Regions from separate parts of the Acutalibacter sp. LFL-21 genome, predicted to be linked through region 2. Evidence: riboswitches for the same ligand, from Rfam matches in the RefSeq annotation. Region 2 holds a riboswitch; the other holds the start of a gene.
The links. Region 2 has a riboswitch for FMN ahead of ODJ80_RS00670 (ECF transporter S component). Riboswitches for the same ligand answer to the same signal wherever they lie in the genome.
Positions count from the first base shown of each region.

Region 1 (10,542 bases), on a different contig from region 2:
TGTGCCACCGCAGGATGATCTGGGCGTTGGTCTTGCCGTACTTCTTTCCAAGCTGGGTGAACAGAGGCTCCTCCAGCAGCGCCTTGTCCCCGTGGCCCAGGGGGTACCAGGCCTGGATGACCATGCCCTCTTTGCTGAGGAATTTCTTCAGTTCCTGCTCCTGGAAGTAGGGGTGCACCTCGGTTTGCAGCACGGCGGGCTTCACCTGGCACAGGCCCAGAATTTCCTCAATCTGCGCCTGATTGAAGTTGGAAAGGCCAATGGCCTTTACCTTGCCCTCTTTGTAAGCCTTCTCCATCTGCCGGTAGCCCGCCACATAGTTGCCCGCGGGCTGGTGGATCAGAAGCAGGTCAATGGTGCCGGTGCCCAGGCGCTCCAGGGTCTTGTCCACGGCGTCGTCATTTTCGTAGAAGGAGGGCCACAGCTTGGTCTCCAGGAAGATCTCCTCCCGGGGCAGTCCGGATTTCTTCATGGCCCGGCCCACGGCCTTTTCATTGACGTAGGCGTTGGCGGTGTCGATCAGGCGGTAGCCGTCCTCCAACGCCGCCAGCACCGAGGCCTCCGCCTCGTCCGGGCTCAGCAAAAAGGTCCCAATGCCCGCCATGGGCATTTTCAATCCGTTGTTCAATGTAGCAAATTCCATACCAATTGCCATCCTTTCCATGGTTGCGGTGCCTCTTTTTTCTGTAATTATACTATACTCCCTCCGGGGAGAGAGCGGAAGTTTCCATTGGTTATGCGGTAGAAACCCTTGGGTTATTACAGCCCCAGTTCCTCAATCCAGCTCTGCACGTCCTCCTGGCTGGCGCTGGAGCGGAACCGCAGGCCTTCCTGCCAGTCGCCGGTGCCGACCATGTCTGCCAGCAGCTGGCCGCTTTCGCCCAGGCCGGAGCTGGAGCTGGTGCAGAAGGGGATCACGGTCTTGCCGGAGAAGTCGTTGGCCTCTACAAAGCCGTCCACAGGCCAGGCGGCGATGCCCCACCAAATGGGATACCCAATGAACACCGTGTCGTACTGATCCCAGTTGTCCACGGTGTCCGCCACCAGCTCCACGTCTCGCAGGGACTCGTTCTCATGTTCCTGATTGACCCGGCTGTTGTCATCGGTCCAGTTCAAATCATCGCTGGTGTAAGGGTCCACAGGTTCCAGCTCAAACAGGTCTCCGCCGGTGCTGTTCGCGATGTATTGGGCCACCTGAGCGGTGTTGCCTGTGGCGGAGTAGTACACCACCAGCACACTGCTGCCAGAGCCGGTATCCTCGGCCTGGGCCTCGCTGCTCACCTCGCTGCTGGAGGGGGCCTGGCTGGAAGCCTCGATCTCAGAGGAGCTGGAAGCCTCGCTGGCAGAGCTTTCCACAGCGGAGGATTCCGGTGTGGCGGAGCTTGCCTGGGAAGAGGAACTGTTCCCGTTTCCGTCACATGCGGTGAGGGAGAGAGCCATCACCAGGGACATAAGTAAAGAAAGCGTGCGTTTCATACATGATTCATTCCTTTCAGTCACAGTCTTTTTTATTCATAACACTCCTGGAAAATCTGATAGATTTCCTGGTGCGTCAGGTGTTTGTAGCTGCCCTGGGAGATAGGGCAGGAATTGGCAATCTCCTTCAGCTGGCACCTTTCCACCCCCAACTCTTTCAAGGTGGCGGGCAGACCCACCTCTTGGATGAAGTCGGCAAGTGCCTCGATGCCCGCCAGGGCCAGCTCCTGGTCGGTTTTGCCCTTTCGGGGAATGGCCCACACGTTCTCGGCAAACTTTACGAACTTGGGCAGCCCTTCTTTATAGATATGCCGGTAGTAGGCGGGGTGGAGCGCCGCCAGGCCAAAGCCGTGGTTGCAGTTTGTGTAGGCCCCCAGCTGGTGCTCCATGCTGTGGCACTGAAAGTCGCAGCGCTTGCCCATTTTCACCAGCCGGTTTTCTCCCAGGGTGGAGTCCCACAGCAGGTTGGAGCGCGCGGTGTAATCCTTGGGGTTCTGGATGGCTGCCCGCAGGTTGCGGATGACGCTTTTCATCAGAGCCTCCATCACGTCGTCGGAGACGTTGTCCTGGTCTGGCTCGCTGAAGTAGGTCTCCATCAGGTGGGAGAGGATGTCGAACCCGCCGGAGACCATCTGTTTCACCGGCACCGAATAGGTGTAGGTGGGGTCCATCAGGGCAAAGCGGGGGTTGAGCTGCGGATAGTCCCGCCCGGTCTTGATTTTCTTTTCCTCGTGGGTGATGACCGCCCCGCCGTTGCACTCGCTGCCGGTGCCTGCCGCGGTGACGATCACCCCCAAAGGCAGGGGCTGGCACCGGATAATCCCAGGCCGCTCCCAGTAGTCCGCCCAAACGTCCCCGTCATACCGGGCCGCTAAAGATACCGCCTTGGCGCAGTCCATCACGCTGCCGCCGCCCACGGCCAGAATCATGTCCACATTGTGCTCCCGGGCAAGCCGGGCGCCCTCCAGCACTTTTTGATAGGTGGGGTTGGGCGAAATTCCCCCAAACTCCACCACGGTTTTCCCGGCGTTTACCAGGATGGAGGTGACCTCCTGATAAATGCCATTTTGTTGGATGGACCCGCCCCAATAGGCCAATAGTATGGTTGCAAAAGGCTTTACCTTGCAGGCCAGATATTCCTTGACACACCCCTGGCCGAAGATGGCCTTGGTGGAATTTTCAAAGATAAAGTTGTTCACGAAAACGCTTCCTTTCTCAAACAGCTCACTGCAAACGCCCTTCTGGAAGGGGGCCGCAGACCTGGCTGCCCGTTTCGCGGCATGGGCCATGGCCGCTGGTTTTTTGATGGCCGCCTTGCGGCCTACGGAGAGATGTTGCCCTGCGCCCCACAAACTTTTACATTTGCTCTTCCCAGAAGGCCACGGCCTGGTCCAGCCAGCCCTCCGCCACCGTGCCGGTGCCCAGGCCGAAGCCGTGGCGCAGGCCGGGGTAATGGTGGAACTCCGTGGGAATGCCCAGGGCGCTCATAGCTTGAAGCCGCCGCTCCATAGTGCGCCAATTGGCGATGCCGTCGTTTTCCCCCACGCAGGCGAAGGTGGGCGGGTCGCTTTCGGTGTAGTCGCTGTGGCCGGTGTACTGCATGATCACCGCCCCTGGCTGGGGCAGGTTGTCCCCGCCAAAGGCCGCTGGGCCGTAAGACCCCAGCCAAGCTGCCATCCGCGCCCCGGCGGAGCCGCCCCACAGGGAGTAGCAGTCCGTGTCCACCTCCAGCTCCTGGGCGTTTTCAAAGATAAAGCTGATGGCCCGGGCCAAATCCTCGCAGGTGGTCTGGGCGCCGGGGCGGTAAATCAAAGCGAAGGCGTTGTAGCCCCGCTTGGAGAGTTCCAAAGCGTGAGGGAAGCTGTCCTGCATGGCCCCCACATAGGCAAAGCCCCCGCCGGCGTTGCACACGGCGAATTTCTCCCCCGGCTCCCCCTTGAAGAAGAACAGCCCCGTGTCCTCCTTCTCCGGGTCGGCGGCTTTTTCCTCGTCGGTGTAGATGTCGTAAAACACCGTCTCCCCGCCGCTCACCCGCTGCCACAGGGTGTTGACGATTTCCACTGTCTCCTCCGGGTCGATGTTGCCGTACCAGGTCAGCTGCAATTCCCCCAGGGTGGAACCGCTGTAGTACCAGTCCTCCACCGGGAACAGCAGCCTGCCGTAGTCCCCAAACACCGGGTCGTTTTTCACGTCCTCTATGGGGGTGTCCGCGGTGAAGGGGCCGCTCTCTCTCACCATGGAAGCTTCCCCTCCTTCCGAGGACGGCGCCTCGCTTTCTACCTGTGTGATGGGCTCCACTTGGCTGAGAGAGCTCTCCGCCGTGGCGCACCCGGTGAGCAGCACCAGCCCCAGGGCCGCCAATGCCGCCGCAATTTTCATGGATTCCACTGCCTTTCTCTTTCTTGCCCTCATTATAAAACAAGAGAGACTTCCGCAGAAGTCTCTCTTCGTTACCAGGTATAAAGCCGAAGGTTATCAGCCAGGGTTCACGGCCTGTTGGACAGCTTTTAAAAACCGTTGAATCTCCGGGGTGGGCTTTGGCGCGTGGAGCAGTCCAAAGGGGATGGTGTAGCCCCAGTCCACGGGCAGAATTTTTAGCAGCGGGTGGACATACCGCCAATTCTCCACGGCCATCAGCAGATAATTGTTGTTTTCACACCGGTTGAACACCCCCACATCATAGAAATCAAAATCCACAATTTGGATTTGGGGGTGGTTCTTCCACAAGTCGTCCCGAAGCTGATCCACATAGTGGCTCCAATCCCGGTGCATCAGCAAGAGCTTTTCCCCATAGAGGTCCTGCACGGTCAGCTGTTCCTTCTGGGCCAAGGGATGGTGGATGGATACCGCGACGCAGATTGGCTCTTTGGTCAGCTCCAGGCCGGCGCAGCGGCGCAGGTTCAGCATGGTTTCGTCAAACACGCCCGCCACCACGTCGATGGTCTGCCCCATATTTCCCAAAATTTCCCTGGCGTTCTCCGGTGTGTTCTCATAGGGCACCAGCTGGAACTTCACGTTGGGGCAGGTCTCCCGGATCTTGGGCCACAGGTCCACCAAAAACTGCGCGGGGGTCATGATGGACGTGCCGATGCGGATGATATGGTCCGTCTCTTCCATAGCGTTTTTGGCCCGGGTGACGGAGTCTTTGCAGTATTGGATGATATATTTTGCGTCCTGATAGAGGGACTTTCCTGCTTGCGTCAGCTGTAGTCCCCGGTGGGTGCGGATGAAGAGCTGCAGCTCCAGATTTTCTTCCAGCAGGTTGACTTGCTTGATCACCGCGGGAGGCGAGATAAACAGCCGCTCTGCCGCTTTGTTGAAGCTGCCCGCTTCCACCACAGAGATAAATGTGTCTAGCTGGGGATTGTACATGCATTGTCCCTCCTTTACTTCATTGTAGGAGAAAAACGGGGCGGATGTCAAGACAGCCGGACCCAGGGTCAGGTTACGGCTCTTATCGGCCCCTCTGGAGGGGGAAAATCCACCGCCAGCCTGGATGTGGAGAACGAAAGCGCCGTCCAAGCCGCTTTGTCCCAGCTGCTCCGGGGTAAAACCGTTCTGGTTATCGCCCACCGGATGCGCACGGTGGCTGGGGCTGACCAAATCGTGGTCCTGGAGGAAGGCCGCGTGGCGCAGAAAGGGACCCCGCAGGAGCTGATGGAACAGGGCGGCCTTTACCGCCATATGGTTGAACTGCAAAGCGAGACGGCAGAGTGGAGGTTTCGCAAAGCACCTTAGCGCAAGGCAGCGTCGGTACAGCGGTGCTTGCAACCGGCTTTCGTGTCGGCTGGCCTGTCCATGTAGGGCAGGAACGGCACTTCCTCAATCCGCAGGCTGTTAATGACGATAGGGGAGAAGTTTACTCATAGTCTTTTCCCTCCATGAGCCGCCGTAACCGCTGCAAGGCAAGCTGGATATGTCGCCCCGCAGTGCTGCGTGTCCGGCCGATATGTACGCTGATCACTCGCTGCGGCTGGCGCAGGAAATAGTAGCGGAAAATTTCTTCCTGTGCCTGCTCCGGTAAGAGGGCAAGGGCGGCGGCAAGTTCCGCATGGTACAGAACGGCGGTCTGGCCGCAAGCGGTAAAAAAATATTCTTCAAGCTGCTCCGGCTCGGCAAGCTGAACAAACTTCTCATTCATCAGATAGTCAAGGGAAACTTCCCGTTCCCACCTCCGGCGCAGCTTCAAAATTATATCTATGGCGGCGTGACGAATGACAACCTTGCAAAAGGCGTTAAATGTGTACTGGATATGCACTTTATAGGCTTCATCTTCGGTCATGGAAATTCCCCCTCTCTGATAATAGTGCGGGGCGGCAGCACTCCTTGCTGTCGCCCCTTGATTGCCTATCTGCAAAGGCGGGCGGGGCTGTCAACGGCGGCGCGGTACGCGCCGTTCATCTTGACCGTTGACTGGCTCGGCTGGCTTTGCTAATCAGAATTAAATTTATAACCATAGCCAACTACTGTTTTTATATATTCGTGTCCTTTACAACGCGGTTTCAACCTTTTGCGTATTTGAAAAACTGTGTTTTCTACTGCGTGTAAATGGTTATTGGTTGGTTCATGCCATATCTTTTCATAGATTTGTTCCTTTGTAAATGTAATTTGAGGCGATAAGTATAGCATGTAAAAGACCTCAAATTCATTTGCTGATAAATACACTTCCTGCTCGCCTACCATTACACAATGTCTTTTGACATCAACATATAAGGCACAATTTGTTTGCTTTAATCCCCAGAATTTTCTGGCTGATAATCTATCAGTTGCAATTTGTTCTATCAGCAAGGATAATTCATTAAATTTCCTGACTTCTCTTATTTTTTTATATAGATAGATAGTCATAGTACGCCCGTATATATCGTTATCAAAATCAAAGATATGAGTTTCGATTGAAATGGCTTTATCGTTATCAAGTGTAGGTCGCATTCCAACATGGGTAACACCATAATATGTCTGACTATCCAATAGGATTTTTGCCACATATACACCTGTTTCTGGTAAAGTCGCGTGTTCGTCCACTTCTATATTTGCGGTAGGTGTCCCAACGTGCTTTCCGATTCCTCGGCCATGCACAACAGTTCCCGTTATTGTATAAATAGGTTCCATATTGTCCTTTTCTTTCATAGCTATCCTCATATAATTCCATTCATTGATAAAATGATTAGAACACAAGTAATAATGATCATAACAGCGAGCAAGATTAACCCATTTCGTTTTTGTTTACTATTTTCTTTCTCCGACACAGCAACATAACCGCTTTTCCTTAAGGCTGTAATTACAGGTTTATATAGCAAAAATGTTATCGCAGCGTTTAACACACTTTTTAATAAATTGAAGGGAAGAAATGCCGGGAGCAGTAATTCTACAACCGCTTCTCTTGGGTATCCCATATAAAGCGGTGTAATCAGGTAATTCCACAACATCATAACTGAAACCGTGGTTACACACCCAACGAAAAGACCAATTACTGCGCCAGAGATAGTCCGCTTTTTCTTATAAATCGCAGAAGCAGTACACGCAAAGGAAACCGTTTGAACAATATTCATAATGCAACCTAAAATTCCCGTGTCACTAACTGTTATCATTTCAATAGTGGCTACAATAACCGATACAATGCAAGAAGTCATCGGCCCCCAAATCAATCCACCTAAAGTAACTATAACGTCCGACGGGTCATATTTCAAAAATAACACGACAGGTATTCTTCCAACGGCCATGATTACATATGTAATTGCACATAGCATACCGATTGTTGTGATTTTTTTAGTTTTGCTGTTCATATGAATTTCCTCCATTGCGTAAAAAATAGCACCTAAAAGGAAATGCCTTTTGGGTGCTAAAAATTTATAGAACGCAAAACATGATGTGGCTGTTTTGAAATCCTATATTATCTTCTTTTATCCAGACTATACTGTTGGTTTTGGAATTGCACCAAATCATGCGTTTTCACGCTCGCGGACTTTACCGCCAATCGGGAATTTCACCCTGCCCCGAAGACACTTCTATTCAGTTGTTCATATCAAGAATACCTCTTATATCGAACATCTGCAATAGTTCTCGAAGATTTCGGAAACATTTCGGAAGTGTGTATGTGTTCTGAAAATAACGGAATAGGGGTGGCTGTCTATCAAATTCTTATGTGTGTTACTTTATCGCACATGAGCATCAACGCCGGGGACGAAACCAACCCCAGCGTGGAGAAAAAGGACCACATCTACACCGAGAACTATATCAAGGCTTCCGGCCTGGATTACATCTTCCTGCGGAACTCCCAGTACGCCGAGGCCATGATTACCAACTACTTCACCTATGTAAAGCTGGACGGCGTGCTGAAGAACAACCAGGGCGACGGCAAGATGGCCTACATCTCCCGAAAGGACTGCGCCAAGGCGGTGGCTTACGCCCTGCACCGGGGCGCCGGGTATGACCACGCCACTCTGAACATCAACGGGCCGGAACTGATGACGATTTCTCAATTTATCGAGTACGGCAACCAGGGCACCGGAAACCATATCACCTACCAGGAGATCACCGATGAGGAGAACTACCAGGTGTTCGACGCCATGGGGGTGCCCCGCACGACGGACGGGCACTTTGAAAAGGGCAGCGAGGCCCCGTATTCCTCCGATGGCATGGTGACTTTCGGGCAGGCGATCCGCGAGGGCAAGATGGATGTGTGGACTGATGATTTCCAGAAGCTCACCGGCCAGCAGCCTTTGACGGTGCTGTATATGTTCCAGCACTCCAGTGACTTCCAGGTGGGGGAGCGCCACTCAAAGGACAACTGAGAGAAAAATAACACAGAAGGGGCGCCCTCTCCAGGGCGCCCCTTCTGTGTTATTTTTGCCCCAGCTTCTGATAAGGGCACTGCGCGCTTACAGCTTTTGATAGGCTTGCAGCTTTTTTTCATCCAAAACAGTGACGAAGCGGTTGCCCGTGTCAATAATCCCCTCTTTGCGCAGCTGGCCGTACATCTTGGCGAGCTGTGCCCGTGAGACATTGATAAAGGAAGCCACCTCCTGCTGAGTCAACAGAATCTTCCCCGTTTCCCGGTACTCGGGAGTGTCCAAAAGCAGCAGCAGAAACGTGGTGAGCCGCAGCATTTGATCAGAGTGGCCCAGGCTTCCCACCATGAAAGCCACCTCCCGCAGGACCTCGCCGTAGTAAACCACCAAGTCATAGCCCAGCTGGGGGTTTTGCAGGATGAGCTTTTTCAAAATATCGGCGGTGAAGGGCAGCACATGCATGTCCACCACGCTGGTGATGCTGACCACCGATTTGTTTTCATCGTCGATACAGTCCATCCCGATCAAAGTGTCCTGCTTCATAAAGTCGATGATCTGCTCGTTGCCGTCACTGGTAGAGATGTAGACTTTGGCCAGTCCATCCAAAATATAGTAAAGCCAGCCGTGGGTGTAGCATTGCGTGCAGAGGTTTTGCCCTTTGGGGACCATCATGGGAGCGGGACAGACGCTTTCAAACAGAGGGCGGTATTTGCGCAGAGAGCCCTCTACAAAAAAGTGAATACTGTTCACAACAGTCACTCCTTGAATTTGTAACACCTTTTATTGCGGCCCCCTTCGGCGTACCTTTCCAAAAAGAAACGCCGAAAGAAGGCGTAATAATGTAATTAATTATTATAACACATAATTACTAAAAAGGCAAGTCATCAGTAGACGGTTTCAGACATTTTTCTTGCTTATATAGAGACGAAAAATTCTTTGGAATGATACTATCCATGTGTACAGCCTGGGGGACGGCTCGTGGTAAAATAACACTAGTTATCCAATGGGATGGGCTACGGTTTTCGTAAGAAAAGCCGGTGCCTGCAAACTGGCGCGGCCTCTTTCCATTGGCTGCGATCCGGCCACTCAAGAGAAAGGAGCAATGTTGGATGAGCAAGGAGCTGACGCTACATATCAATGGGAAGACCTATGAGTTTTCCATTGGACGGAAACTGGGACAGATCCCGGAATCCGAAACGCTGCTGGAAACGCTGAGGGAGCGCCTCGGCCTGACCGGCACGAAGCTTTCCTGTGGGGAGGGGGCCTGCGGCTGCTGCGCTGTGCTGATGGACGGCAAGGCGGTCGCTTCCTGCGTGACCCTGACGGTGGAATGTGAGGGCAAGGAGATCACTACGATCGAAGGCCTGAGCGACCCTGTCACAGGCGAGCTCGATCCCATTCAAGAGGCCTTTTTGGAGCACAGTGCGTTCCAATGCGGCTTCTGCACTCCTGGCATCATCATCGCGGTAAAGTCCTTGCTGAATCAGAACCCCTCTCCCACCGAAGAGGAGATCAAGGAAGCGCTCAGCGGAAATTTCTGCCGCTGCATCAGCCATTACCAGGTGATTGAAGCCGTCCAATCTATCATTAAGGGAGGAGATCAGGCATGAGCGAATTCCGGCATATCGGCAAAGTGCGCCGCCGTCAGGATGGCCGTGCGATTGTAACCGGCAAGGCCCTCTATTGCGACGACCTGCCCATTAAAAACTGCAAATACGCCAAGGTGCTGCACAGCCCCTATCCCCATGCGGAGATCGTGTCCATCGACACCTCCGAGGCGGAGAAACTGCCCGGCGTCATCGGCGTGATGACCTATAAGAACGCTCCCGCTTGGAAGACCGGCGTGCCTGCTCACCGCCCTGTGATGAGCCAGCACCTGCGCTTTGTGGGAGACCCCGTGGCCGCTGTGGCCGCCGAGACTCCGCAGATCGCGGAAGAGGCCCTGGAGCTCATCAAGGTGGAGTACAAAGAGCTGACCCCTGTCTATGACGTGGAGGACGCCATCAAGGACGGCGCCCCCGAAGTCTACCGCGCAGAGGACAATATCGAATCCAAGGGCTATCACTACGACCACAACTGCCTGCCTCCCGGGAGCTGGTTTGAGGGAGACGATCCGCCCTTCTACAAGATTCAGGAAGGCGACGTGGCCAAGGGCCTTGCGGAGAGCGATGTAGTGGTGGAAGGCAAGGTGGCCTATACTTGGACGTTCCCCGGCGCTCCGGAGAGCCCCTTTGTGGCTGCCGGCTGGGAGGATGAAGGCCATGTGAACGTGTGGGCT
Region 1 covers NZ_JAOTNT010000015.1:34,675-45,216, reverse strand. Annotated here, with positions in the region: gene ODJ80_RS13415 (aldo/keto reductase) at 1-643, opposite strand, end outside; gene ODJ80_RS13410 (flavodoxin) at 760-1,476, opposite strand; gene ODJ80_RS13405 (iron-containing alcohol dehydrogenase) at 1,509-2,675, opposite strand; gene ODJ80_RS13400 (alpha/beta hydrolase) at 2,833-3,714, opposite strand; gene ODJ80_RS13395 (LysR family transcriptional regulator) at 3,952-4,848, opposite strand; partial or broken gene ODJ80_RS14220 (ABC transporter ATP-binding protein) at 4,954-5,214, shown strand; partial or broken gene ODJ80_RS14215 (relaxase/mobilization nuclease domain-containing protein) at 5,214-5,324, opposite strand; gene ODJ80_RS13385 (sigma-70 family RNA polymerase sigma factor) at 5,336-5,758, opposite strand; gene ODJ80_RS13380 (riboflavin kinase) at 5,908-6,603, opposite strand; gene ODJ80_RS13375 (ECF transporter S component) at 6,612-7,259, opposite strand; FMN riboswitch at 7,365-7,481, opposite strand; gene ODJ80_RS13370 (hypothetical protein) at 7,638-8,267, shown strand; gene ODJ80_RS13365 (Crp/Fnr family transcriptional regulator) at 8,355-9,014, opposite strand; gene ODJ80_RS13360 ((2Fe-2S)-binding protein) at 9,374-9,874, shown strand; gene ODJ80_RS13355 (xanthine dehydrogenase family protein molybdopterin-binding subunit) at 9,871-10,542, shown strand, end outside.
Region 1: another riboswitch for FMN. It lies ahead of ODJ80_RS13375 (ECF transporter S component); the one in region 2 lies ahead of ODJ80_RS00670 (ECF transporter S component).

Region 2 (10,542 bases):
CCCCGGTATTTGGACAAAAAGAATGTGGATCTGTTTACTTCCCACAAGATCTACACCGAGGCGGAGATGGAGGCCCGGTATGAGACCATTATGGAGGAGTACTGCAAAACGCTGAACATTGAGGCTTTGACCATGAGCGAGATGACCCGGCAGGATATCCTCCTCTCTGTCAGCGGGTATGTAGCATCCCTGGCCAAGTCCGTGGCGGCCCAGCGCACCGTGTGTGCCGGCCTGCCCTGCGCCGCAGAGACCGCTCTCATTAAAAAGCTTTCCGGCCTGCTGGATCAGGCCTACGAAAAGGTGGAGGCCCTGGACACCCTGCTGGCCGACGGAAAGGCAGAAAGCCACAATGTGCTGACCTCCGCCACCTACTACAAGGATACAATTATCCCCGCCATGGAGGCGCTGCGGGCCGTTGTGGACCAGATGGAGGTTCATGTGTCCTCCAAGTACTGGCCTTACCCCACCTATGGTGATCTGATGTTCAAGGTGTGAGCACCCGGCCTTTAGGGCCCTTCTCACAATGACTCTTTTTCCCCACTTTGGAAAGGGCCGCCCCGGTGCGTTTCGGGGCGGCCTTTTCCGTTTCCAGAGCGGATGCAAGCAGGCCCCCGGCAAAGTTGTGCCGGGGGCCTGCTTTGTCCTCCCTACGCCTTAGGCGGCGGGGCGGATGGAAGCTCTGGCTTGCCCACATACTCCATGTGGGGGAAAATGAGATCTAAATAGGAGTCGGGGAAATAGGTGTCGAAGAACTCCCGCACCACATTGTCCGCGGGGATATCATTGACCCGCTCGCTCTGGCGGTACACAGCCCCAGCAGAGAGAAGCACATCCACTGCCATCAGCAGGGTGAACACCGCCGTCAGAATACGGCCCGCCCGCTTGGGGACCTTTTGAATGCGGCGGGACAGGGCAGGATACAGGTCCTTTACCCACACCAAACCCAGAATCCCCCAGAAGAAGGAGTACATCAAGTTGGTGCGGCCGCCAATATTCAAGGGGGAGTCGCTGTACTCCCAGGAGACCGTGCCAAACACGGCCTGCTGCAAAAAACTGCACAGGTATTCAAAGGCGCCGCCGATAAACATGCTGGCCAAAAAGATCATAACATCCTTTTGGTTATACATGCGCCAAAGCAGCAGGGTAATGGCCACCGCCCCCAAGCCATACACGGGGATGAAGGGGCCAAACACCAGCCCCACACGGATCTGGAACTCATGGGTGCGCACCAGGGCATACAACGTCTCCAGCACAAAACCCACCACATTGCCCACCATGAAGATCCAGAAAAGCTTGGAATAGCACAGGCCAAAGGCGAAGGGCCGCTCCTCGCCAGGGGCCAGCCGGGTCTCATAGGCGGCCCGGGCGTCCTCGTTGCGCTTGCGCAGGGCCTCCCAAGAGCGGCGGCGCAGCACGCTCATGTTCTGGCGCAGCTCCTCCAGCTGTTCATTGTGCTTGAGCACCTGCAGGTTGGGGAACGCCATGGAGAGCCGGCGCCGCAGCCAGTTGTTCTGGATATTCTGCTCGTACTTGGCCTTCAGGCGGGCAGCCTCCCGCTGCCAGTCCTTCTCCAAGGCGCGCTTGCCCGCCAGGCGCTTTCCATGCAGGGCAATGGCGCCTTTGGAGAGGTCCTTCCCCAGCTTATCCGAGCCCTGCCGCAGCTTGCTTGTGACGTATTCCAAATTCCGCAGCTTGCGGTTCAGGCCCACAATGGCCACCACCGTCACCAGCAGGTCCGCCAGCAGCAGCCCTCCCAGCACCGCCAGCAGCACCCAGCCCAGGGGCCGGGGGATGTGGGAAAACAGCCGCACAAAGCCAGGCATGATGTACCGGGCGGTCATCGCCCCCGCCAAAGCCCATACCACGCTGAACTTCAGGCAGATGTAGCCGTGCAGGTTGTGGGGCCGGTCAGAGTAATCCCACCATTTCTGGTGGAACAGCTTTTCCAGCAGAAAACCCGCCAGGTATTCCAGCGCCGAGCCCAACAGCATAGAGCCCACCAGCTGAATGGCCAGGCTGTCCCCAAAGGGGCGCAGCAGGGCGTCGATGAGCACCACGCCCAGGCCGTAAATGGGGCAAAGGGGCCCGTTCAAAAATCCCCGGTTGACAAAGCGCTTCTGCCGGATGGCCGCGAAGATCACTTCGCTGCACCAGCCTAAAAACGAGAACAGAAAAAAGACCCAAAGATAGGAATAGATCATCCACATTTCCCCTATTTCCAAAAAACTTCCGGCCGCAGCCGGCTATTTGAGCTATTGTAGCAGATTCCGGCCGGTTTGTAAAGCCGGGCCGCCCGCCTTCCCCCCTTGGGAAATCTATGCTATAATGGGGGAAAATACCCCTGAAAGGAGGCAGCTTATGCAGTGGGAATGCAAACGCTTTGCGGATTTGTCCCCGGAAGAGCTCTACCGGCTTCTCCAGCTGCGGGTGGACGTGTTCGTGGTGGAGCAGCGCTGCCCTTACCCCGAGCTGGACGGAAAGGACCCAGAGGCCCTGCACGTCTTTGCCTGGGATGAAACCGGGGTTCAGGCTTATCTGCGGGTGCTGCGGCCGGGCGTTTCCTTCCCGGAAGCCTCTCTGGGAAGGGTGGCCACACGGGCGCGGGGCCAAGGCCTGGGAGCAGAGCTGCTGCGCCGGGGGCTGAAAGCCGCGGAGGCCTGGCTGGGAAAGGGACCCCTGCGCATCGAGGCCCAGACCTACGCCAAAGGCTTTTACGAGAAGTTCGGCTTCCGGCAGGTCTCGGAGGAGTTTTTAGAGGACGGCATCCCCCACATCCAGATGCTGCGGGAGTGAGCCCTGCCCATGAGAAGCGGCCCGGACCTTTTCACAAGGCCGGGCCGCTTTGCGGGCTGTTGCCCCCTCACAGGGCCCCTTCCCCTGCCGGGAAAGCCTGGAACACCTGGGGCAGGGCCTCCACCAGGTCCGTGGGCAGCATGGCACGCTGGCCCAGGCGCTCCGCGCACCGGTCCCCGGCATACCCATGAAGATACACCGCCAGCACCGCCGCCTCAAAGGCCCGCATTCCCTGGGCCAGAAAAGCCCCCGCCATGCCCGCCAGCACGTCGCCGCTGCCCCCTTTCGCCATGCCCGGGTTTCCGGTGGGGTTCACCGCGCAGCGCCCATCGGGGGCTGCCACCACGGTAGCCGCCCCCTTCAGGGCCACCACGGCGCCGGTGTCCTTCGCCTTCTGCCGGGCAGCTCCCAACCGGTCCGATTGGATCTCCGGGATGGTGTCATCGCAGAGACGGGCCATCTCCCCGGGATGGGGCGTCAGCACCACAGGCGCCTGAATGCCCTCTAAAAAGCCCGGATGCCGGGAGAGAAAATTGACGGCGTCCGCGTCCGCCACCAAGGGCCGCTGGCAATGAGAGAACACCAGGGGGCACAGCCGCTCAGAGTCCGTCCCCAGGCCGCAGCCCACCAGGCAGGCAGTGCAGCCCCGCAGGGCTTCAAAAAGCCTTTCCTCGCTCTCTTCCCGCCGGTTCTCCCAGTCCAAAATGATGTACACCGCCTGGGGCACCGCCTGGGCGATGAGGGGGTAGAGCCGTTCCTCCACGGCGATTTGCAGCAGCCCCACCCCACAGCGCAGAGCTGCCTGGGCCGCCATGACACAGGCCCCCGCCATGCCCCAGCTGCCGCAGACCATCAGCAGCTTTCCATTGTCCCCCTTGTTGGCCTGGGGGTCCGGGGTGGAAAAACACGCCGGAGGGAACCCGGCATCCGTTTCAAAAATATGGGTCTCCGCCCCCTCCACAAGGGCGGCGGGCACCCCCACTTGCCGCACCACGGTCTCCCCGCAGAACTCCTTGCCGGGGTAGGAAGCATTGGCTGGCTTTTTCCCGGTAAACGTGACCGTCACGTCCGCACGGAACGCCCCGGCGGACACCCGGCCCGTGTCGCATTCCACGCCGCTGGGCAGGTCGGCGGAGACCTTCAGGCAGGGCACCCCGTTGGCAAAGCCCAGCAGCTGGGCGGGCAGGCCGGAAAGCTCTCCCCGGAAGCTGAAGCCGAACACGCAGTCGATGAGCACACCGGCCCCCTCCATCTCCCGGCGGGCCGCCTCCCGGTCCTCTCCCGAGAGGACCCGCACCCCTTCCGGCAGGGCGGCGAAGGCCTCCCCCGCCAAGTCCGTCCGGGGCGCGCCCTGGGCCAGGATGACCACGCACTCCATGCCCTGCTGGGCCAGCACCCGGGCGCAGACAAATCCATCGCCCCCGTTGTTGCCCCTTCCGCACAGCACCACGGCCCGCTTCCCCTTTACGGGGCGGCAGCGGCACAGCACTTCTTGGGCCAGGGCCCGGCCCGCGTTCTCCATCAGCTGGGCGAGGGGGACCCCCGCGGCAACAGCCGCCATCTCCAGGCGCTGCATCTCATCACGGCAAAAGAGCTTCATATCCAATTCCTCCTTGACAGGCGCAAAACTCTGTACTAAAATGATACCAGCAAATGATCTTCGGGGCAAGGTGCAATTCCTTACCGGCAGTATAGTCTGCGAACGGAGGGGCAACCCTCCGCCGAGCTGGTGTGATTCCAGCACCGACGGTGAACGCCTGGTATATCCAGGCAAAGTCCGGATGATAGAAGATTGGGGACGGCGGGGCGCCGTTCCGTTTTTCTCATTTCATCAAAAAGGGTCCCCGGAGCCGCGCGCGGTTCCGGGATTTTTTCGCCCTTTCGCCACCCCTTCGGTCTTTTGCAAGCAAAATTTTCCGAAAGGGATGGTTTTTATGCAAAAGAGCGCTGTTCAAAATTCCCCGGGCCGCAAGCGCGTCAACCCCAGAACCTTGGCTATGACTGCCATTTTGGGGGCGGTGGCCACCGTGCTGATGTTCCTCAGCTTCAGCCTGCCCGTCATCCCCAGCTTTGTCAAGCTGGACTTCTCCGAGCTTCCCGCCCTGATTGCGGCCTTTTCCATGGGGCCTGCCAGCGGGGTGGCAGTGTGCTTTCTGAAAAACCTCATCAACCTGGCCATGTCCTCCACTGCCGGTGTGGGCGAGCTGTGCAACTTCCTTTTGGGCGTCACTTTTGTGGTGCCTGCCGGGCTGTTCTACAAGCTCCGCAAGGACCGCTGGGGCGCTTTGTGGGGCTCTTTGCTGGGGGCGGTGGTGATGGCCGCCATGAGCTTCCCCATCAACTATTTCATCACCTATCCCTTCTACACCGCCACCATGTACCCCCTGGAAGCCATTTTGGGGCTGTACCAGGCCATCAACCCGGCGGTGGAGAACCTGGCCCAGGCCCTGCTGTGGTTCAACTGCCCCTTCACCCTGTTCAAGGCCCTGTGCGATGTAGCGATCACCTTTTTGGTCTACAAGAAAATTTCCCCCCTCATCCACGGAAAGGCGGACTAAAAAGGCACTGCCGGCTGTATTTTCTCACGCCCTCCCTCCCATACCCCATACTGTAGATTCCCTTTTCACACGGAGGAAGCCCTATGGACCAGCGCTGTTACGAATTTGAAGCCGTCATCGAGTCCACGCCCGACGGGAAGGGGGCCTTTGTCCGCTTTCCCCTGGATCTCCGGAAGGAGTTCGGCGTGGGGCGGCTGAAAGTGGACGCCGCCTTCGATGGGGTCTCCTATGCCGGAAGCCTGGTCAATATGGGGGTGAAAAACCCGGATGGTTCCATCTGTTATATTCTCGGCGTGCGCAAGGATATCCGCGCGGCGCTGCACAAGCAAGCCGGTGACCGGGTGCGTGTAACCGTCCGGCCCCGCCGGGAGCCCGCCGCCCAAAACGCGGGGGAATAGCCGGCGGCAGGAGCGCCACCCAGCTGGCACGCTTTGTTCCCACGGGCTGTTTCCCGCCCTTGACGGATCCGGCGCCGCTTGCTATAATACAGTTAAATAAAAACCAGGGGAGCTTGTATTGGCAGGCTGAGAGGAAGTCATCAACTTCGACCCTTTACCTGATACGGATAATGCCGTCGTAGGAAGTGACATACGCCTTTCCCGGGGATACCGTAGCAGGTATCCCCGTTTTCTTTTGTCCAAAAAGGAGGAATGGATATGGTAACAGTCAATGGGCAGGCCCAGGACGCGGCGGGCAAGACCCTGGCGGAGCTTCTGGCCTCTGCCGGATACGAAACCGGCCGCATCGCCGTGGAGCGCAATGGGGAGATCGTCCCCAAAGCCCAGTACGCCTCCACTGTGCTGGAGGACGGCGACGCGCTGGAGGTGGTCCGCTTTGTGGGCGGGGGCTGAGGGCGGCCCGCCCGCCAGGAAAGCAATGGAGGCCTCCCTCCGGGGGCGGATCGGCCCAGCTCTGTGGGAGCGCTTCCAGCAGGCCACGGTGGCGGTCTGCGGGCTGGGGGGGCTGGGTTCCCACATTGCGCTGGCCCTGGCCAGGGCCGGGGTGGGCACGCTGCGCCTCTTCGACTTTGACCGGGTGGACCTGTCCAACCTGAACCGCCAGCAGTACAAGGCCTCTCAGATCGGGCTGGAAAAGCCCATGGCCTTGGCGGAAAATTTGCGGGAGGTCAACCCGTACCTCCGTTTGGAGCCCCATGCCCTGCGGCTGACAGAGGAAAACATTCCCCTGCTGCTGCAAGGAGCCCAGGTGGTCTGCGAAGCCTTTGACCGGCCGGAGGAAAAGGCCCTGCTTACCAACACCGTGCTGGAGCGCCTGCCGGAAACGTACCTGGTGGCGGCCTCCGGCATGGCGGGGCTGGGGCCTGCCAACGCCATCCGCACCCGGCGGGTGGGGTCCCGGCTCTACCTTTGCGGCGACGGGGAAAGCGATGTGCAAAACAGCAGCCTGTTCGCCCCCCGGGTGATGCTCTGCGCGGCCCATCAAGCCCAGGCTGTACTGCGCATCCTAGCCGGGGAATTTGACGTTTAACTTTATTTTTTAGAAAGAGGGAATCGACCATGAACACACAGGACACTTGGAGCCTGGGAGGCAGGGAATTCACCTCCCGGTTCATTTTGGGCTCGGGGAAATACTCCCTGGAGCTGATTGAGGCCGCGGTGCGGGACGCCGGCGCCCAGATGATCACCCTGGCGGTGCGCCGGGCCAACACCACCGAGAAGGAGAACATCTTGGACTACATTCCCCAGGGGGTGACGCTGCTGCCCAACACCTCCGGCGCCCGGAACGCGGAAGAGGCTGTGCGCATTGCCCGCCTGGCCCGGGAGCTGGGCTGCGGGGACTTTGTGAAAATTGAGATCATGCGGGACACCAAGTACCTGCTGCCCGACAACCAGGAGACCATCAAGGCCACGGAAATCCTGGCCAAAGAGGGCTTTGTGGTGATGCCCTACATGTACCCCGATTTAAACGCCGCCCGGGACCTGGTCAGCGCCGGGGCCGCCTGCGTGATGCCCCTGGCCTCCCCCATCGGCTCCAACAAGGGTCTGGCCACCCGGGACTTTATCCAGATCCTCATTGACGAGATCGACCTGCCCGTCATTGTGGACGCGGGCATCGGCCGGCCCTCCCAGGCCTGCGAGGCCATGGAGATGGGCGCCGCGGCCATTATGGCCAACACCGCTTTGGCCACCGCCGGGGACCTGCCCCTGATGGCCGCCGCCTTCCGCCAGGCCATCGAGGCGGGCCGCAAGGCGTACCTCTCCGGGCTGGGGCGGGTGCTGGCCCGGGGCGCCAGCGCCTCTGACCCCCTGACGGGCTTTTTGCGGGACTGAGGGGGCGTTATCATGGCACAGCGGGAAAACCAGTTTTTGATCGACTCTGAATTCCTCTCCCCCCAGGCTTTGGAGAAAAAGCACCGGCTGGAGACGGACCCCTCCTCCCGGAAGAGCCACCTGGAGTACCTGCCCGGCATGGAGGTGCTCCACTCGGACGTGATGGAGAAGGTGCTCTCCCAGATGGACAGCTACGACTACGCCCAGTACACCGCCCGGGACGTGCGGGCCGCCCTGGAGCACGAAACCTGCACCATCGAGGACTTCAAGGCCCTGCTCTCCCCGGCGGCCGAGCCCTTTTTGGAGGAGATGGCCCAGCGGGCCTGCCTGGAGACCAAAAAGCACTTCGGCAACACGGTGTACCTGTTCACCCCCTTGTACATCGCCAACTACTGCGAGAACTACTGCGTGTACTGCGGCTTTAACTGCTACAACCACATCCACCGGATGAAGCTCTCTCTGGGGCAGATTGAGCACGAGATGGAGGTCATTGCCCAAAGCGGCATGGAGGAAATCCTCATCCTCACCGGGGAGAGCCGCTCCATGAGCTCCGTGGAGTACATCGGCGAGGCCTGCAAGCTGGCCCGGAAGCACTTCCGCAACGTGGGGTTGGAGATCTACCCTGTCAACACCGGCGAATACCGCTACCTCCATGAATGCGGGGCGGACTACGTCACCGTGTTCCAGGAGACCTACGACCGGGACAAGTACGAGACGCTGCACCTGATGGGCCACAAGCGGGTGTGGCCCTACCGCTTCGACGCCCAGGAGCGGGCCCTGCGGGGCGGCATGCGGGGCGTGGCCTTCTCGGCCCTTTTGGGCCTGGCGGATTTCCGCAAGGACGCCCTGGCCAGCGCCTTGCACGTCTACTACCTCCAGCGGAAGTACCCCGCGGCGGAGATGTCCCTCTCCTGCCCGCGGCTGCGGCCCATCATCAACAACGACAAGATCAACCCCCTGGACGTGGGCGAGCGCCAGCTGTGCCAGGTGCTGTGCGCCTACCGCATCTTCCTGCCCTTTGTGGGCATCACCGTCTCCTCCCGGGAGAACGCCGCCTTCCGCAACGGCATTGTGCGCATCGCTGCCACCAAGGTTTCCGCCGGGGTGAGCACCGGCATCGGGGACCACGAGAGCAAATACCAGGGGAAGGAGGCCGAGGAAACGGGCGACGAGCAGTTTGAGATCAGCGACGAGCGCAGCCTCTCCCAGATGTACCAGGACATGGCGGAGGAGGGCTTGCAGCCCGTCCTCAACGATTACCTCTATGTTTGAGATCCTGTGCGTCACCGCCAGGGCGCTGTGCCCCAACGACTTTCTTTCCCAGCTGGAGCGGGTGGCGGCCGCCGGGGTGGACAAAATCATCCTGCGGGAGAAGGACCTGCCGGAGCCAGAGTACAAGCTTTTGGCCGCCCAGGCGCTGGCGCTCTGCCGCCGGTATGGGGTGGAGTGCGCGGTGCACAACTTCCCCCAGACAGCCAAAGAGCTGGGCGCCCCCGCCCTGCACCTGCCCCTCCCCCGGCTGCGGGCGCTCTCCCCGGAGGAGCGGGCAGCTTTCCCGGCGCTGGGGGCCTCCTGCCACAGCCTGGAGGATGTGCTGGAGGCGGCGGAGCTTGGGTGCTCCTATGGCACACTGGGGCACATCTTCCCCACCGGGTGCAAGCCGGGCCTGCCACCCCGGGGCGTGGAGCTGCTGGCACAGGTGTGCCAAGCCTCCCCCCTGCCCGTGTACGCCATTGGGGGCGTGGGGCCGGGGAACATCGCCCAAGTAAAACAAGCTGGGGCCGCCGGGGCCTGCGTGATGAGCGGCCTGATGACCGCCCCCGACCCGGCCCGCCTTGTGAGCCAACTGAGAAAGGAGGCGGGAGAATGAACTTCACCGCCCAAAACCTGCTGCTCTACGCCGTGACGGATCGGGCGTGGGTGGGCAGGCAGACTTTGCTGGAACAGATAGAGTCCGCGCTGAAAGGCGGCGCCACCTTGGTGCAGCTGCGGGAAAAGGATCTTTCCCGGCTGGACTATATCCGGGAGGCCGCCCAGGCCACAGCCCTGTGCCACCGCTACGGGGTGCCACTGATCGTCAACGACTCCCTGGAGGTGGCCCTGAAAAGCGGGGCTGACGGCGTCCACGTGGGCATCGAGGACCAGCCGGTGGCGGAGATACGCCGCCAGGCGGGCAAGGGCTTCCTCATCGGGGCCACAGCCAAAACCGTGGAACAGGCCCGGGCCGCCCAAGCCGCCGGGGCGGATTACCTGGGGGTGGGGGCGGTGTTCCCCTCCCCCACCAAGAAAAACGCCATCCGCATCACCACGGGGCAGCTGCGGGAGATCTGCGCCAGCGTGTCCATCCCCTGCGTGGCCATTGGGGGCATCAGCCGGGAGAACCTGCCCGCCTTGGCGGGGGGCGGCATGGACGGATTTGCCCTGGTCTCCGCCATCTTCTCCCAGCCGGACATCGAAGCCGCCTGCCGGGAGCTGCGTGCCCTGGCGGAGCGCGCTGTAAAGGAGTGTAACCCATGAACACATGCCTATCCATCGCCGGAAGCGACCCCAGCGGCGGGGCGGGCATCCAGGCGGACCTGAAAACGATGACCATGAACGGCGTATACGCCATGTGCGCCATCACCGCGCTGACCGTGCAGAACACCTTGGGCGTCACCAACATTTTAGAGGTGGAGCCGGAGTTTTTAGGCCAGCAGATTGACGCCGTGTTCCAGGACATCCGGCCCGACGCGGTGAAAGTGGGCATGGTTTCCTCGGCGGGGCTCATCCGCGTCATCGCCCAGAAGCTGCGCCAGTACGGCGCTCAAAACGTGGTGGTGGACCCGGTGATGGTCTCCACCAGCGGATCCCGGCTGCTGGAAAACGACGCTGCCGCCGCCCTGCGGGAAGAGCTGTTCCCC
Region 2 covers NZ_JAOTNT010000001.1:146,796-157,337, forward strand. Annotated here, with positions in the region: gene ODJ80_RS00650 (glutamine synthetase III family protein) at 1-495, shown strand, start outside; gene ODJ80_RS00655 (putative ABC transporter permease) at 648-2,201, opposite strand; gene ODJ80_RS00660 (GNAT family N-acetyltransferase) at 2,359-2,793, shown strand; gene ODJ80_RS00665 (NAD(P)H-hydrate dehydratase) at 2,861-4,393, opposite strand; FMN riboswitch at 4,446-4,590, shown strand; gene ODJ80_RS00670 (ECF transporter S component) at 4,728-5,351, shown strand; gene ODJ80_RS00675 (DUF1905 domain-containing protein) at 5,435-5,749, shown strand; TPP riboswitch at 5,845-5,951, shown strand; gene thiS (sulfur carrier protein ThiS) at 6,008-6,202, shown strand; gene thiF (sulfur carrier protein ThiS adenylyltransferase ThiF) at 6,186-6,839, shown strand; gene ODJ80_RS00690 (thiazole synthase) at 6,869-7,642, shown strand; gene thiH (2-iminoacetate synthase ThiH) at 7,655-8,914, shown strand; gene ODJ80_RS00700 (thiamine phosphate synthase) at 8,907-9,512, shown strand; gene thiE (thiamine phosphate synthase) at 9,509-10,159, shown strand; gene thiD (bifunctional hydroxymethylpyrimidine kinase/phosphomethylpyrimidine kinase) at 10,156-10,542, shown strand, end outside.